Regions from separate parts of the Sphingomonas crocodyli genome, predicted to be linked through region 2. Evidence: predicted binding sites of a transcription regulator. Region 2 holds the regulator's gene; the other holds the start of a gene.
The links. Region 2 encodes LexA, which represses DNA repair genes until DNA is damaged. Its sites were predicted from a motif close to GTTCCNCNCTTGTTCT; they were not measured.
Positions count from the first base shown of each region.

Region 1: a site for LexA is predicted at 4,348-4,363, ahead of EOD43_RS18365 (DUF3072 domain-containing protein). Genes of this name have one in related genera too.

Region 1 covers NZ_SACN01000003.1:164,519-170,338, reverse strand. The annotation lists gene EOD43_RS18385 (hypothetical protein) at 1-356, shown strand, start outside; gene EOD43_RS18380 (response regulator) at 621-968, shown strand; partial or broken gene EOD43_RS18375 (IS5 family transposase) at 1,239-1,990, opposite strand; gene EOD43_RS18370 (FG-GAP repeat domain-containing protein) at 2,346-4,226, shown strand; gene EOD43_RS18365 (DUF3072 domain-containing protein) at 4,377-4,598, shown strand; partial or broken gene EOD43_RS24015 (NAD(P)-binding protein) at 4,970-5,242, opposite strand; gene EOD43_RS18355 (polyprenyl synthetase family protein) at 5,713-5,820, shown strand, end outside.
Region 2 covers NZ_SACN01000001.1:76,723-82,542, reverse strand. The annotation lists gene EOD43_RS00415 (ComEC/Rec2 family competence protein) at 1-584, shown strand, start outside; gene EOD43_RS00410 (PAS domain-containing protein) at 581-1,570, opposite strand; gene EOD43_RS00405 (DUF3224 domain-containing protein) at 1,647-2,117, opposite strand; gene lexA (transcriptional repressor LexA) at 2,120-2,788, opposite strand; gene EOD43_RS00395 (molybdopterin molybdotransferase MoeA) at 2,865-4,055, opposite strand; gene moaC (cyclic pyranopterin monophosphate synthase MoaC) at 4,116-4,625, opposite strand; gene trpC (indole-3-glycerol phosphate synthase TrpC) at 4,622-5,413, opposite strand; gene EOD43_RS00380 (efflux transporter outer membrane subunit) at 5,558-5,820, shown strand, end outside.

The sequences.
Region 1 (5,820 bases), on a different contig from region 2:
GCCGCCGCACCTGGATTATCGTTGCGGCCATTCTCACGCTTGCAGGATTGTTCGCATATCTTGTCCTCTACTCGCTCTTCATCGAGCCAATCCGCGGAACAAATACTCGGGAGACAAAGGGGTTCACCTGCACGGCCCAGGCACGCGAGCTATATTGGGATCAGTGCCCTGACCTGCCCCGCGACGCGCTACGTGACGCGGAGGTGTCGTGGACGCGCTCGTCAATTACGATCGTTCGGCTGGCGATGACCGCTGCCTGGATGATATTTACTGCTGCGCTGATTTGCGCTGTCACCGCCGTCGTCATGGGCGATCGAGCGAAGCGATCAGTGAAACGGCGCATAACCAAAATGTAGAAACTCATAGCTCCTCACAGGGACAAAAGCCCGGACATCGCGCTCGATTGGGCGATCGCCATCTTCCACACTGTGAACGGATATCATCCAGCGAGGGGTGACGCCTTTTCCCGCCCGCTGGCGGTTTTCCAAACAGCCTCTAGTAAAAAAAAAGCGCTTTGAGATGCTGCCGGCGCCACTGTCCAGTGACCCGCAGGCCGAACCGCAACCATTCGATCCTCGGCCGGTTGTATGTTCTTAGGCACTCTCAAGCGGATTGCAGCAATGAAACGCGACAACTCTGCCCTGATCGTCGAGGACAGTCCGATCCTGGGTCCCATGATCGCCGACATGCTTGAGATCCTCGGTCATGACACCACGATCGTCGAAGGTGAGCAAGAAGCCATCGCCAACATTCGGGACAGAGAGTTTTCATTGCTGATTTGCGATATAAAGCTCGGCGAGGGGGGCAGCGGGTTGGCGGTTGCCGCCGAGGCGCGGAAACGTCAGCCTGAGGCACGAGTGATCGTTGTATCGGGCAACGACGAACCACCCGATCTTCCGGGTGGCGTCTCCTATCTTGCGAAGCCATTCACCTTGAAGCAGCTCGGTTTAGTTGTAGGGATGGGCTGAGCAAAGTCGGCTTGCGGCCACTTTGCCAATCGCTATTGCGGGAAACAGGCCTGCATAATAGCGCCAGCTAGCCCAAAGAATATGCTCATCTATGGGAATCGCGATTATATGGCGTATACGCGAAAGCCGAGACGGATGCGCACAGCATCCCAGCAGCCACGAAGCCGCGAATTACGATTTCCATTTAATTGCGCCTTCTAGCCGCGGCCCCCAACCGCGATGACGGCATAAGCATCGACCCGAAAGTCGTGGTCGAGCTAGAGTCGGGACTCATAACCACCATGTGACAGCGGCGACGAGGTAGATCGCGCCGAGGAAGTTGGTGGCGAGCTTGTCGTAGCGGGTGGCGATGCGGCGGTAATCCTTGAGACGGCAGAACATGTGCTCGACGGCGTTCCGGCCCTTGTAGAGCACGTGCGAGAAGCAGCTCTTCCAGCGCCTGTTGGCCTTGGACGGGATGTTGGGGACGGCCCCTTGCCGCTCGATCAGGTCGCGGATCGCGTTGCTGTCATAGGCCTTGTCGGCAAGCACGATGGTGCTTGGCGCCAAATTGTCGAGCAGGACGTCGGCCGCGCGGCAGTCGGCTATCTGGCCGCCGGTCAGCAGGAAGCGGAGCGGTCGGCCTTCGCTGTCGGTCAGCGCGTGGAGTTTGCTGTTGCGGCCGCTCCGGCTGATCCCGATCGCCTGGAGGAGCGCCCCCCTTTTCCGCCGCCCGCCGAGCGGTGCGCCTTCATGTGCATGCTGTCGATCATGACCTCGGCAGGCGGTCCGCCCGCCGCCGCCAGCGTGATGAACATCTCCTGCCATACGCCCTTCGCTGCCCACCGCGCGAACCGATATTAGAGCGTTTTGCGCGGCCCGTAACAGGCAGGCGCATCGACCCAGCGGCCTCCCGATTTCACCACATGGATGATGCCGCTGATCACCCGTCGATCATCCACCCGCGCAACCCCACGCGCCTTGTCCGGCAACAACGGCCGAAGGTGCTCGAACTGCTCCTCACTCAACCAAAACTCGCTCAAATCCAAGCTCCTGCTGTTGCCGAGCCTGAATCACGTTCGCGCCGCCAAGGGAATCCGGATTATGGGTCCTGACCCTAACATCTGATCCTAAACAGTGGCTCGCCTATTTCGGGACAACCCGGTCCTGCTTCCCCAAATCTTATCCACGAAGCCGACGACTAATGGTGAGCGGATCGATCGAGGATTGTGTCGGGACCGATTGTGGCGCTCCAACAGCATCTCCATGTAGAGCGACTTCCAACCATCATGATCAACCCAAAAATGCCCTTTGAAGCCTCCTTACTGCCTTGATCATTGACCCGCCATCGAAGTCAGACCTAGCATCTAAATATAAACGAAGGGAATCGAGATGCTGATGCGCGCGATCATCCTGTTGGTACTGCTCGCTGTCCAACCGTTATCAGCTACAGCTGCTCCTCTTCACTTCCGCGCCGGTCAGCGATGGACGGCTACGGATGCGAGGGGGCCAGCGTTTACGAACCTCACGGTGGCGTTCGGAGACGTCAATGGTGACGGCCGAGCTGACATGGTCTTGTATGCCTGGCTAAGTGGCATTGTCACGGTGGGGCTGTCGACAGGCTCCAATTTCAGCTCACCAGCGATATTTGCAGAGAACTTCCCTCGCACGTCAGGATTGGGGATCATTCAAATCGCTGACGTAAATGGCGACGGCAAGGGTGACTTGGTGTTCATGCCACACGGAGCCGATAATGTCCCGGGTGCCGCCAATGCGCAGGTGGCTTTGTCGAGCGGCACCAAGTTCACATTGTCGCCCCAACCGTGGAACAGCAGTTGGTGCGCAGAATATCAAGAGTGCTTCGCGGTCGATTTGAATAATGACAAGCGGGCCGACCTTGTAGCCTTCACGCGCCGAGCGGGACCGGTTTTCACATCGTTGTCAACCGGCGGGAGCTTTGGCGCAAACGCCATCTGGAACAACTTCTTCTGCGTGAATGTCGAGATTTGCGCGGCCGGAGATGTAGATGGCGATGGAAGAGCCGACGCGATCGCGTTCAAGCGAACCGCTCAAGGCGTAGAGCAGGGCAATGTGCTTATCTCAAAGTCTACCGGGACCGCCTTTGCCGCACCTCAGCTCGGTCACGGCTTTTTCTGCATCATATCGGAGATCTGTCTTGTCGGCGACGTTAGCGGAGATGGCAAAGCTGACATCGTCGCGGTTAAGGGCTTAGGTAGATCCGACTTAAATATGGAAGCCCTCGTCAGTCTCTCCGACGGCAACCGCTTCATAAACCCTTCCCCGATGATCTGGGGCAATATGCTTCGCATAACTAAAGACAATGCTGGCTTCTACGCCTTAGCTGACGTGAATGGTGACAAGCGTGCCGACCTGATCCAGTATGGCGTCCTGCCGAGGCCAGCGAACACGAGCGAGGCGGACAAGCTGATCGCAACCGTATTCGCGACGTCCGATCAGCCGGACACTGGCTTAGCACCTGGAACACCAGCGCCCGCGACCCCCACATATTTTGGCTGGAAGGACGTCAAGGCGTACAACTGCGCGATCAACGAAGAGCGGCTGTATTTCTGGACAATCGACGTTCAGACTGGTGAGCGCAAGTCGGTTGGCCCAGTCGACGCGCTGTACAACGAGAACGTAGCATGCCCCGACGGCCGCGACCCACCTACGACGTTAAGCCTCACCGCGGGACGGACTTACCGGATCGTGGCGGTTCTGCCGAGCGCGACGGGTTGCGAGGGCCGAAATGATCCCGACATCGTCGCGTGCGGCTATTCGACCTTGTTCGTTCTGGCGAAAGCAGATGGACCAAGCTGCCACTTCTATGTCGGTGGCGCGGCCGCTGGGTGCGCGCTGAACGCAACAACCTTCAAGCTGCGACGCCAGGCAGGCGATGCGCAATTGCCAGCACCTGCCATCCCCCAGACAGCCGACGGACTTCTCTCGGCATTGACCACTGCAAATGTCGATTATAGCCGGCCGGACGTGGCCGAGCTTAGAGGATGGTTGGGCAACCCTATGTATACGCCATATCCAGCTATCAGTCAGGCGCTGTTAGGTTTGGTGGGCGCAAAGCAGTTTTTAGCACCAGTCTACATAGATGTGATCGCGTTTAAATATGAGCCGAACCAGAACGCGACGCGCCCGCGGACTGTCGCTGAGGTCGATATCGCGCGGCTGAAGGCCGCAGTACTGGCTGCGAGCAACGAGCGTCACGGCACGCGGCAAACCGACTTCGCTCAGCTTTTGACTCCTTAAGGCCGGTCGGGCCGCCCGCGCATCGGAGCGCCACGCGCCGGGCTTGAACATGGGAGGTGTGGCGGGTCGCGCCGCCTCGTGGGCATTAAGGTGCCGGGAACTGCACGCGCAATGGATCGTTAGAACAAACGATGAACACGAGAGGCGAGCATGAGCGATCGGCATAACCCGAAGATGGACCAGCGCCCCGGATCAAACACTGAGAAGGATCCCGAAGAATGGGTGTCGGGCGATGATCCCATGACCGGCGCGCAGGCATCCTATCTCACGACCTTGAGCGAGCAGGCAGGGGTTGAGCCGCCCGCCAACGGGCTTAGCAAGGCCGAGGCGTCGCAGCGGATCGACGAATTGAAAGCGAAGCTGGACCTCTGACACCAGCCAATCGTCGCGCATGCGATCGTGACATCATGCGATGCTTTCATAAATTGATCCACTCGCCACCGCCCGCGGGTACATTGCGGGTACCCGCAAGCGTAGCCACATCGCCTCGCCACCATTCTCTGGGCTTTTGCGGGAACTGCGGGGAGGCGGGTACCGCGCGCCACATCGTTAGCTGCACGTTGTAGCACGCCCGCGGGCGGGGCGCAGCGGGTGCGCCGCTATTTTCGATGATCTAATAACAGTACCCGCATCCCCGCCAGCTTCTGGTGTTTATCGGGACCACTTGCTGCGGCGACGGTGGCGCGAATGCGGATATCAGTACCCGCAAGTCTAAGCTAACTTGGCCCACGCGCCGCTTGGCCTCCATCGGGCCAAGAGAGCCTGGGTGAGACCGGCACCAGTGCGACATCGGCATCCATGTCTTGTCCGCTCAGGCCCCACAGCGCCGACAGGCAGGCGGGATCGGTGATGACGGTGGAACCCGCATCGACGTAACCCGTCACAAAGCCATACATATGCACGCCCGCCAACTGTATCGCACGCGTCGGCGATCGTCGTATCGATCCCCGCCGCTTGCAGTCCGATCGCGAGCGCGAGCCCCCGATCCCGGCGCCGATCACAGCTGTCCGCTCCATGCCCTGCACCTCGATGGCGCACTCAGCACCCAGGCTGCTCGCCACAGTGCCACGGGAGGACGCCGGACAGGATCCGCGCCTTGTCGAGGAAGGTCGATCGATCGGCAGAAAAGCGGCCGACAAGTGCACGCCCGGTTTCCCGTTATGATGGATGCAACGGTTGACCAGCGAGATTCAGATTGGCGGCTCCACGCGCGTCGATGACACAAGGTGCCGTAACCTTCGTTCAGTCGGCGAGCTCGACTTCGGTTGGGCCCACCTGTGTCGACGCCGCGCCCAGTCGCAAAGAGGACGGCGGCACCGTTACGCGCATCACTTTGTCGAGCTGCCGGGAGTCCCGACTAATATAACCGCCACTGAGCATACGCCGTCGATCAGGAAGGCGGCTTCATGGCCCGGCCTTGACGCAACGACAAGGTCATCGACCAATTTGCGTTCGGCGGGAGCAAGGTCGCTAGCCAAACCGACCATTGCGCAATTATGCGCGCCGGATCGCGCTGGCCTTTCAGATTGCGGCCGATGTGCTCGACATCGAGGGTAGCGAGAGAGTTGCGGGCAAGCGGCTCAACAAGGATGAG
Region 2 (5,820 bases):
GCGGCGCCTTTGCCCTGATGGCGGCGGGCGGCCTGTGGATCGTGTTGTGGCGGACGCGGTTGCGGCGCTGGGGCGGCGTCCCGCTCGCAATCGGTGCGGTCTGGGCGCTGCTGACCCCGCCGCCCGACCTCCTCGTTACCGGCGACGGCCGCCATGTCGCGGTGCGTGACGGGCGCGGCGGTATCGCGATCCTGCGCGATCGGGCGGGCGATTATGTCCGCGATGTGCTGGGCGAGGCGTCGGGCGTCGAAGGCGAAGCGCCCGCGCTGGAGATCATGCCCTTCGCCCGCTGCAGCGCCGATCTGTGCGCGGCGGACGTGACCGGCGGCGACCGCACGATCCGCCTCCTCGCCACCCGCAGCCGCGACTTCGTGGACATCCGCGCCATGACGCGCGCCTGCGCCGCCGCAGATATCGTGGTCGGCGACCGCCGCCTTCCCCGCACCTGCCACCCCCGCTGGCTCAAGGCCGACGCCTCCTTCCTGCGCAGCACCGGCGGTCTGGCGATCCGGGTCGGATCGGGTGAGGTCGAGAGCGTCGCCGAGCAGGTTGGCCGGCATCCGTGGGGAAGTTTTGCGCCTTAAGCGCTTGTCGGGAAAGTGACCTTCACGGTCAGCCCTCGATCGATCCAGGCGACGTTCAGGTCGCCTTTGCGGGCGCGGACGATGCGGTCCATCAGTTTCATGCCCTGGCCGCCGTCGCGTGAATGGGCATGGACGATGCCGTTCGACAGCTCAGTCCAGGATATGACGACATTGCCCGTGGCCGTGGACGCACCCACCGAAACCGAACCGCCGTGGCGGATCGCGCCATGTTTGGAGGAGTTGACGGCCAGTTCGCCCAGCACTAGCGCAATCGCGTCCGCGCGGCCCTGATCGACTTCGCAATCCGCAATGGTGTCGATCGTGACCGAGCAGTGCGCGGTGTCGAACGCATCGACCAAAGCGGGGATCAGATCGGATATCCGGCAGGGGGCGTTTTCGCGCGACGCGAACAGCGTTTGCGATGATGCCAGTCCGGTCAGTCGCGTGACCATTTCATCAGCGAACACCTCCCGATCCGGTGTTCCCCGCGCCATGCCGGACATGAGGCCGCCGATCATGGCATAGCTGTTCTTCAGCCGATGCCGCATTTCCGCCGTCGTCACTTCGAGTGCCTGGCGCGTTATCGTGGCATCGGTCACGTCGCGCGACACGGACAGCAGCCCGGTCACTTCGCCGTCGTCGGATCGAACGGCGGAAACCGAAACATTCCACCAGCGGGGATTGCCCTTGGCTGTCGGGCAATAAGCGTCGAACCGCACGGCTTCGCCACGCCGAACGCGCTCGCAGGCGTCAAGAATGACGGGCCGTGTTTCTTCAGGCCAAAGCGACGACCATTCCGCACCGAGCATTGCGGATATATCGTCAATCTCCATCGCGCACTGCCCGTTGGCATTCATATATTCGAGGCAGCCGTCGATATTGAGGAGCTTCACGCAATCGACGCTCTGGTCGAGAACGGACGCCAGCGTCGCAATCGATAGCGAACGCACGGGTGCGGGAACATCGGGGTGGAGGGTTTTTGTCATACGTATCCGTGGTCCGTTACCTTAGAGGTCCGGATACGCAAATATACTTATGGACATTCGGGCCGGTTCGAGCGGCTCAGTTCGGCAATTTGTAGCGCAAAGTATAAAAATGCTTGCCGTCCTTCTCGATGCGAATGTCGAGGGTGCCGGTGATGCCGGTCAGGGCATCGGTGCCGCTGTCGGGGACGATCGCGATATGGAGGCTTGTGGCGCCGCGCGCCATCGTGCCGACATGGTCGAGCGCGAAGCCGCCCTTGCGGCCGGCGAGGGTGCCGGTGACGCGTTCGATCGCGACATAAGCGGCGGAGCCTTCGGTCTTGGTGTCGACGGTCAGCATCTTGCCGGTGCCGATGCCGTCGAGATCGCCGTGATAGACTTTGTCGAGCTTGTAGGTGCCGATCGGCGCGTCGGCCGCACCTTCGGGCGCGGCCTTCACGTCGAAGGCGCCGGTCGCGATCCGCTCGACCGGTTCGGCCGCCATCAGGGGCGAGGCCGCGAAGATTACGGCCGCGATCGGCGCGGCCAGCAGAAGACCGCGCCGGATCATCGTCAGTAGCGCCGCAGCAGGCCGGCGAGCTTACCCTGCACCTGCACCTGATCGGGGGCATAACGCTGCGGGTCGTAGGCGCGGTTGGCCGGATCGAGCCGGATCATCGTGCCTTCGCGGCGGAAATATTTGAGCGTCGCTTCGGCGCCCGCGATCAGGGCGACGACGATATCGCCGTCCCGCGCGGTCTGCGCGCTGCGGATCAGCGCATAGTCGCCGTCGAGAATGCCGGCCTCGACCATCGAATCCCCGGCGACTTCGAGCGCATAATGTTCGCCCGGCCCGAGCAAGGCGGCGGGCACCGAAAGGCTGCTCTGCCCCTCGAGCGCCTCGATCGGCACGCCCGCGGCGATGCGGCCGTGCAGCGGGATTTCGAGGACATTCTCATTCGCGGCGACGGGCGCGGGAACATTGGTGTTCGCGGGCTTCGGAGTCTTGGCGGGCTTGGGCGTCGCCGTTTCGGGCATTCGCACCACCTCCAGCGCGCGGGCGCGGTTGGGCAGGCGGCGGATGAAATTGCGTTCCTCCAGCGCGGAGATCAGCCGGTGCACGCCCGATTTCGATTTGAGATCGAGCGCGTCCTTCATCTCCTCGAACGAGGGCGAAACCCCGGTCTCGGCCAGACGATCGTGGATGAAGATGAGCAGTTCATGTTGCTTGGCGGTGAGCATCGCCGGCACCTCACATGACGGTTCCGGCACGTCGCCAGAACGAACGCGGAACATTTAGGCAACCGTTACGGCGCTGTCAAGCGAGGGAAAGCAATTCGACCTGCTCGCCCACAAGGGCTGGTGGCGCATGGGCCGGGCGGACCACCAGATGATCGGCGGCAGCCAGCGCGGAGAGGCCCGCGCTGTCCTGCCCGATCAGCGGATGGACCCGGCCGTCGATGAGGCGCGCGCGCGGATATTCGGCGCGCACGCCCGTGGCCGGAAGCGGGCCGGCGAGCGTGCCGGCGAAGGCGCGCGGCAGCGGATCGGCGGACCCGAGCAGATGCGCGATCAGCGGCTTCAGGAACAAGGTGGCGGTGACGAAGGCGGACACCGGATTGCCGGGCAGGCCGAGGACGATCGCGTTACCAAGCCGCGCGATCATCACCGGCTTGCCGGGCTTCATCGCGACCTTCCAGAAGTCGATCGTCGCGCCCGCCGCCTTGAGCGCGGGCAGGACGAGATCGTGATCGCCGACCGATGCGCCGCCGGTCGTGACGATGATATCGCTCGTCTCGGCCGCCTTTGCGAAGGCCTCACGGATCGCGGCGAGATCGTCGCGCACGATGCCATGATCGGCGACGGCGCAGGCAAGCGCGCTGAGCAGGGCCGCGAGCATCGGGCCGTTCGATGCGGGGAGCAGCGATCCGGGCGTCGGCTCTCCGGGGGCGACCAGTTCGTCGCCGGTCGACAGGATCGCCACGCGCGGGCGGCGGTGGACGGGCAGGGTCGCGTGGCCGCCCGATGCCGCAAGCGCGATGGCGGCGGGGTTGAGCGGCGCGCCGGCGGCGATCAGCGCCGCGCCCTCGGCAAAGTCGCCGCCGACGGGGCGGACGAACTCGCCGACCGCCTTGGGGCCTTCGCCGCTCATCGTCAGGCGATCGCCATCGCGCGTGGCTTCCTCCTGGATCAGGATCGCGTCGGCGCCTTCGGGGACGGGCGCGCCGGTGAAGATGCGCGCGGTCTCGCCCGGCGCCAGCGCGCGGTTCAGCCCGCCGCCGGCCGCGCTCTCGCCGATCACGGTCCACGGACCGGGCCGCTCGGCGAAGCGGATCGCATAGCCGTCCATCGCCGACAGCGGCAAAGCCGGCTGCGTACGGCGCGCGAGGATGGGTTCGGCGGCATAGCGGCCGACCGCCTCGATCAGCGAAACCTGTTCGACGGGCAGCGGCGAAGCGAGCGCGAGCATCCGCGCCTGCGCCTCGGCGACGGGAAGGAGGTTGCTCACAAGCACGTCATCCCGGCGGAGGCCGGGATCTCAGGCGTTTCCTGCCTCGTGCTCATCCCATCACTCCTGAGATCCCGGCCTCCGCCGGGATGACGAGTCTTCGGCGTGCCAGTCGCCCGATTTGCCGCCGGTCTTGGCGAGCAGGCGCACCCCTTCGATCCGCATGCCTTTGTCCATCGCCTTGGCCATGTCGTAGATGGTGAGCAGGGCGACCGACACGGCGGTCATCGCCTCCATCTCGATGCCCGTGGTGTAGGCAGTGACGACCGTCGCGGTGGCGCGGATGCCATCGGCCTCGATCACCAGATCGAGCGTGACGCCCGCGATCGGGAGCGGATGGCAGAGCGGGATCAGCTCGGCTGTCTTCTTCGCCGCCATGATCCCGGCAATGCGCGCGACAGCCAGAACGTCGCCCTTCTTCACAGATCCCTCGGCGATGGCGGCAAGGGCGGCGGGCGCGATCAGGATGCGGCCTTCGGCGGTGGCACTGCGCTGCGTGGTCGCCTTGGCCGAAATGTCGACCATCCGCGCGGCGCCGTCGGCGTCGATATGGGTGAGCTTGTCGGTCACGCGCCCATCAGCAGGCGGCGCGTTGCCGCCGCCACATCAGCCTCGCGCATCAGCGCCTCGCCGACCAGGAAGCAGCGGACGCCATGTTCGGCCATCGCATCGAGATCGGCCTTCGATCCCAGCCCGCTTTCGGCGACGAAGGTGCAGCCTTCGGGCGCGCGGCCGACCAGTTCGTAGGTGCGCGCGAAATCGACACTGAAATCGCGCAGATCGCGATTGTTGACCCCGATGAGCCGCGACTTGAGGGCGAGCGCGCGATCGAGTTCGGCGGCGTCATGCACCTCGACCAGCACGTCCATGCCCCAGTCGATCGCTGCAGCCTCGATCTCGGCCATCGCCGAATCTTCCAACGCCGCGACGATGATCAGGATCGCGTCGGCGCCCAGTGCGCGCGCCTCGGCCACCTGCCACGGATCGACCATGAAGTCCTTGCGCAGGCAGGGCAGGGTGCACGCCTCGCGCGCGGCGACCAGATAATCGTCATGCCCCTGGAAATAGGGCACGTCCGTCAGCACCGAGAGGCAGGCGGCGCCGGCGCTTTCATAGGCGCGGGCATGCGCGGGCGGATCGAAATCGGCGCGGATCAGCCCCTTGGAGGGCGACGCCTTCTTGATCTCGGCGATCAGCGCGTGGCCGATCCCCGCCTTGCGATCGAGCGCGGCGCGGAAACCGCGCGGGGCCGACTGCGCCCTCGCCGCGGCATCGAGCGCGGCCTGGCTGGTTGCGGCCTTGCGCGCCGCCACATGATCGCGCTTCGCGTCGCAGATTTCGATGAGCTTGTTCGCCATGATCCGGTCCGCATAGCGGCTGGTTGAGAGGGCGGGAAGGCCTCATACGGTTGCGAATGAAGCCGTTCGCGGCCTATGTGCAGGTGCGAACGGATATTTCACGCGTGAAATCTGCTGACAGGAAAGCCCCCTAGACCGGTGACGATGCGGCACGGCCTGAACAGACTTGCGATCGGTGCGATGGTGCCGGGCCTGATCTCTATGCTGCTTCTCAGCGGCTGCGCGGTCGGCCCCGATTATAAACCGAAGGCCAATGCCGATCTGAAGGTGCCCCGCGCCTTCGTGGCGTCGGACCCGAGCGAGGCGGATGCCGAACCGCTCGATCTCGCCCAGTGGTGGCGCGAGTTCGACGATCCGGTGCTGACCAATCTCGTCGATCGCGCCTTTGCCGCCAATCTCGATATCGC